DNA from 2 places in the Ercella succinigenes genome. Region 2 is predicted to be linked to the other one. Evidence: predicted binding sites of a transcription regulator. Region 2 holds the regulator's gene; the other holds the start of a gene.

Region 1 (3,217 bases), on a different contig from region 2:
GACTAATATGATAACAGGTGGCCTTCAGTATATAACAACAAATCTAAGCGAAGGTCAGATCATGGATCTGGGTCTGAAAACACTACCGATAATGAATGGTGAAATAGAACAGATGCAGATTCCGATAGAAGGATATTTTACAGAGAGTAATGGACAAAGCTGGGTAAATCTTTGTGACTTTAACGGTATGATACCTCATCTGCAGGAATTTATCTTCGGTCAAAAATTCCCCTTTGACCCGGTAAAAGAAATACCGGGGGCTCCAAACGGTAACTTGTCGATGAGTAGTACAACAACTGCATCGACTCGGAGTACAACGACAGTACAGACAACAACCATACAGGAAGAGACAACAACTGAAACAATAGAACCAACGACGGCTGCGCCCCAAACGCAGCCTTCTGCATCTGAAGAAACAAAAGCAACGACTACGGTGAAGCCTGAGCCAACACCTACACCAAAGCCTACACCAAAGCCTACGCCAAAGCCGACACCTAAACCTACACCTACACCTACGCCAAAGCCGACTCCTGCACTTACACCTACGCCAAAACCGGAAAATCCAACCCCAACTCCATTACCAGCTCCAAGTCCAAATCCAAATCCAGGTGATGGCGACAATGCTGACTTAGCAGAAGGTAATCCAATATAATCACCAGAAAACAGTAGTTTTTTATCAATCTGAGGAGAGACATGATTACAGATATTATAGTAATAGCATTTATACTTATTATGGCTTTTATTGGCTGGAAAAGAGGATTTTTACTGACCTTGATCAGTCTGGCCACTACTCTTATATCGTTGGCTGTAGCCTGGTTCCTGATGGGGCCAATGACAAGGGTGCTTGAAAAAGCGCCTTTTTTGCAACCTTTGGCAGAAAGAATAGAGGCAAAAACTATTGAACCGTTGCAGGCATCAGGAGAAACCGTTGCCGAGGCTATTGCTGGATTTGGCCTGCCGAGTGCCGTTGAACAGCTTTTGATCGGCAGTTTTGCAGATTCTTCCGGCGGTCAGACAGCCTGGCAGGACTTGTCATCAATGATGTTTCGCTTTGCTTTATCTGCAGGTCTGTTTTTAATCATTACGTCAGTCATCATCATTCTGATCGTTATGATAGGCCGTAAGCTCACAGATTTTATGGATAAATTACCTTTGCTGGGTTTTGCAAATCGTTTTACCGGTTTACTGATTAATTTGATTTTTGCCCTTGTAATAGTACATGTGATTCTTTTTATCGCTGCACTCCTTGCACCTTTGTCAGAAAATATCAGCAGCTGGCTGGAAAGTTCGGCAGTCTTGTCCTGGTTTTATCAGGCAGAAATCTGGCATGGACTTTTAGACACAAATTTTTCATAATTTTTCACAATCGAATAACTTGACAAATCACTGCAAAAACAATATATTAGACTCTGGAATTAGCACTCAATAGTTTAGAGTGCTAATGAATTAATAAAGCGTATTTTATACACAATAAAGGAGGCAAAAACTATGACCATTAAACCTTTAGGTGACAGAGTTGTCATCAAAATGATTGAAATGGAAGAAACTACAAGAAGCGGTATTGTTCTGCCTGGTTCAGCTAAAGAGAAGCCGCAGGTTGCCGAGATTGTTGCTGTAGGGCCTGGCGGTCTTGTGGACGGCAAAGAAGTTACAATGCAGGTAAATGTTGGTGATAAAGTTCTTATCAGCAAATATGCCGGCACAGAAGTAAAGATGGATAATGTAGACTACACTATCTTGAAACAAGGCGATATTCTGGCAATTGTAGAATAATCAGAAATTTGACCGGTTTTTTATTAATAATTAACAATAGTTTTGAAAAAACATATACTCACAGGAGGTAGATAGAAATGGCTAAAGATTTACAATATGCAGAAAACGCCAGACATGCTCTGGAAAGAGGCGTAAATAAACTGGCTGATACAGTTAAAATCACTCTCGGTCCAAAGGGTCGTAATGTTGTTTTAGACAAAAAATTCGGTTCACCTATGATAACCAATGACGGTGTAACAATCGCAAAAGAAATCGAACTTGAAGACCGCTTTGAAAATATGGGTGCTCAGCTGGTAAAAGAAGTTGCAACAAAAACAAATGATGTCGCTGGTGACGGTACAACAACTGCTACTTTGCTGGCTCAGGCAATTATTCGTGAAGGTATTAAGAATATTGCTGCAGGTGCAAATCCGATGATTCTGCGCAAGGGTATAATGATGGCCGTTGATACTGCTGTAAAAGGTATACAGGACAATTCCAAAAAAATCTCCGGCAAAAAAGATATTACCCGTGTTGCTGCAATTTCAGCAGATGACAGCTATGTAGGCGAACTGATTGCAGATGCCATGGAAAAAGTGACTAATGATGGTGTAATAACTGTTGAAGAATCAAAAACCATGGGTACCGAGCTTGAAATTGTTGAAGGTATGCAGTTTGACCGTGGTTATGTTTCTGCTTATATGGTTACTGATACAGATAAGATGGAAGCTGTACTTGATGATGCATATATTCTGATTACAGATAAAAAGATCAGCAATGTTCAGGATTTACTGCCACTTCTTGAAAAAGTTGTTCAGACAGGCAAAAAACTGGTAATTATTGCAGAAGATGTTGAAGGTGAAGCGCTTTCTACTCTGGTTGTTAATAAACTGCGTGGTACATTCACCTGTGTTGCTGTTAAAGCTCCTGGTTTTGGTGATAGAAGAAAAGCCATGCTGCAGGATATAGCTACTTTGACCGGTGGTGAAGTAATTACAGAAGAACTCGGCCTTGATCTTAAAGAAACCGAACTTGAGCAGCTCGGACGTGCACGTCAGATCAAAGTTCAGAAAGAAAATACAATTATTGTTGACGGTGCTGGATCAGATGAAGACATCAAAGCTCGTGTCGCATCTATTCGCTCACAGATTGAAGAAACAACTTCTGATTTCGATCGTGAAAAACTCCAGGAGCGTTTGGCAAAGCTTTCAGGTGGTGTAGCTGTTATCAAAGTTGGTGCAGCAACCGAAACTGAGATGAAAGAAAAGAAACTGCGTATAGAAGACGCACTTGCTGCAACCAGAGCCGCTGTTGAAGAAGGTATTGTTGCAGGTGGTGGTACTGCTTATATCAATGCTTTGCCTGGTGTTGAGGGAATGATTGCTGATCATTCAGGCGATGTAAAAACTGGTATACGTATCGTTCTGAAAGCCCTAGAAGAACCTGTACGCCAGATTGCAGCCAA
Region 2 (3,217 bases):
TGATTTGTACCCATTTCACGTTTGATAGATGAAACGGTTCTGTCTGGATTTGTCACAGCCTGACGCTTTGCAACCTGTCCAACAAGTCTTTCACCCGTTTTGGAAAAAGCTACTACCGATGGAGTAGTACGATTACCCTCAGCATTTGGGATTACGATAGGTTCGCCGCCCTCAATAACAGCAACACATGAATTTGTAGTTCCTAGATCAATACCAATAATTTTAGCCATGTAAATTCCTCCCGTCCTGTCTTTGTGTATATCACCCTATGACAGATTCTTAAATATTCATCATCTATAATATAAGCAATTATGCTTTATTAACTTAAAATAGTTTCTATGCTTTCAATAATTATTTGACTAATTTGCGACCTTTACGATGCTATGACGTATCACAGTTTCTCCACGAATATAACCTTTTTGTAAAACCTCTACTACTGTAGAAGGGCCCACACTGTCATCCTCAACATGCATAACAGCATCATGCAAATTCGGATCAAAAGGATTGTTGAGACAATCTATTTCGCATACACCGAGGCTTTCCATTATTTCATATGCCTGTTTGCGTGTTAGCAAAATACCTTCACCAATCTTTACAGCTTCTTCATTTTCTACCTGCTCAACAACTTGTGCAGCTCTATCTAAATTATCGAGTACAGGCAGCCATTCTTTTACAACTCTTGTTACAGAATCGATATAAATAGCTTCTTTTTCTTTTTGGCTTCGCCTGCGGAAATTATCATATTCAGCAGCCATTCTTAAGTATTTTTCGCTAATTTCGGCATACTCCGTCTCTTTGGCCTTTAACTGATCCATCAAAGCCTGTATCTCAGAATTTTTTTCCAATTCATCACTATCAGAGCCTGCCTGCTCAGCTTCAGGAGAATTAATATCCTCCACAATTTCCTCTGGCTTATTATCTTCAGCCTGATTTAATTCTGCAGGGTTTTTACCATCTGAATTATTCTTTTTCATTACTGATTGTCCTCCATTCTGTCTTTACCATTTGCAAGACTTCTGATCTGATCATTTATAGTCATTTTAACAAAGTTGATATGCGATATTACTTTGCCATATGTCATTCTTTTGGGTCCTATTACTCCTATTTTACCTGCAACCATATCTCCAAGTTTATAACTGGTGGTTATAAAGCTGCAATCCTGTAAAGCTTCCAGAGTAATTTCCTGGCCTATTCTAACCATATAAGCCGGTTCTGTTTGAATTCTTGAATTATCAGAAGATGTTTTGAATTCAGCATTTTTGTAAAAAGCATCAGCACTTTCAGCCTGTAGCTCCTCTTCATCTTTCAATTCACTCATATAGCCGGCAATCAAACCGTCCCTATTTAATGTTTCTAAAAAATCATGAGCTTTGCGCACATCTTGAAATTCTGGTTGAGCTAAGAGCCTGTGACTTCCGTCCAGATATAATTCAAGATGATCTGCCTGTTTTATAGACAAGTAAGCTTCATACATAACCTGATTAAGCAAAGATTCCGGCAAAGGAGTTTGTTTTGCTGCAGCTGCGACGGTAACAAGAGTAATGTCGTCCAGAGTCATACCAGAAAGCCCCTCTTCTATAGCAGCAGCAATCTGCATCAGCTGTCCTGCATCAAGCATATCCGGTATCCTAACAAGTCTGTCTTTTACAACACCTGCTGACAATACAACAACTACCAAAGCTTTTCCCGGTTCAATCATCAGCATTTTTATCTGCTTCAAAAAACTGCGTTTATACTGAGGTGAAAGAACAAGTGAAGTATAATCTGTTTTTTCCGACAAAATTACGGCTGCTTTTTTGATCAGTCCAGTAACTTCATCAAGATTTTCTCTCAAATAAGTTCTAATATTCTCAGCTTCTTCTCTGGAAATATCTTCTATTCTCAGTAAATGATCAACATAAGCCCGGTATCCCTTGTCTGACGGTATTCTTCCGGCAGAGGTGTGAGGCTGTTCCAAATACCCCAACTCCTCAAGCTCAGCCATTTCATTTCGGATTGTCGCAGGACTGACATTAAAATGATATTTACTAACCAAGCTTTTTGAACCTACAGGTTCAGCGGTATTAATAAAATCATCTACAACAGCCTTTAGAATTTGATTTTTCCTGTTGTTCAGCACCTTACGACTCACCCCTTTTTCATAAATTAGCACTCACACAACGTGAGTGCTAAAGATAATTTATCACCAGAGTCGTATTATGTCAATCTACATAGGCAACTTAAAGTGGAGGACTTGTTAAATCTTCATGAACAGCAGGTGAAAACAATGTGGTAAAGTCTATACAAACTCCATAAACACCTGATTAGCAACATCTATACCAAGTTTACTTAAACGTACTGATTTATCATCAATAACAATTAAGCTTCGTGCTAATAAGCGTTTTAATTCATCAGCAAAAATTGTTCTGAGATCAATTCCATACTTATCAAAAAAGCCTTCGAAACTAATACCTTTAAGCAAACGAAATCCTAACAGCATAGCTTCTTTGTATCGTTCCTTTTGATCAATATAATCGATTTGATCGGCAGCAGCAAAAGCTTCATTCTCATTTTGCCACAAAGCGATATATTTATTAATATCAGTGCAATTTCCCCTGCGCACAAAATTCAAAAAGGAATGTGCTGCGGGGCCAAAACCATAATACGGCTCAGCATGCCAATAAACAAGATTATGTCTGCATTCTGAGCCTGGACGTGCTGCATTGCTTATTTCATAAGGAATTATTCCTGCTTTTTCAAGCATTGCACATGATGTATGATACATTTCACGTTCTGCCTCTTCCGAGGGAAGCAAATCGGGTTTAGCATGGTAAGTATCATAATAACTTGTTCCTTCTTCAAGAATCAAAGAATAGTATGATACATGTTCTATTGGTAAATCAGTTAAACAATCGATCGTAGATTTAACATTTTCAAGAGACTGCTGTGGCAAACCTATCATTATATCTGCGCTTATTCTACTGATACCGGCATTGAAAGCGAGATTTACACTTTTTTCAAAATCTTTGAAACAATGAATACGACCCAAGTTTCTGAGAAGTTTTTCCTGTTTAGCTTGTAATCCTAAGCTTATTCTGTTTATCCCTGCTTCAACATAAGCAAACATATTCTCTCTGCTGATGGTGCCGGGGTTAGCCTCTATGGTAATTTCTGCACCAATATCTATGCCAAAGCATTTATTTAAAAGCTCAAGAATATCTGAAATAATTTTAGGATC

The links. Region 2 encodes HrcA, which represses chaperone genes, less so after heat shock. Its sites were predicted from a motif close to TGTTAGCACTCNNNNNNNNNGAGTGCTAACA; they were not measured.
Region 1: a site for HrcA is predicted at 1,414-1,444, ahead of AC0KSB_RS13525 (co-chaperone GroES). Genes of this name have one in related genera too.

The regions. Positions count from the first base shown of each region.
Region 1 is NZ_CDHP01000063.1:56,911-60,127, reverse strand. It holds gene AC0KSB_RS13535 (LCP family protein) at 1-652, shown strand, start outside; gene AC0KSB_RS13530 (CvpA family protein) at 694-1,356, shown strand; gene AC0KSB_RS13525 (co-chaperone GroES) at 1,489-1,773, shown strand; gene groL (chaperonin GroEL) at 1,851-3,217, shown strand, end outside.
Region 2 is NZ_CDHP01000059.1:93,120-96,336, reverse strand. It holds gene dnaK (molecular chaperone DnaK) at 1-230, opposite strand, end outside; gene AC0KSB_RS12775 (nucleotide exchange factor GrpE) at 360-974, opposite strand; gene hrcA (heat-inducible transcriptional repressor HrcA) at 974-2,119, opposite strand; gene hemW (radical SAM family heme chaperone HemW) at 2,279-3,217, opposite strand, start outside.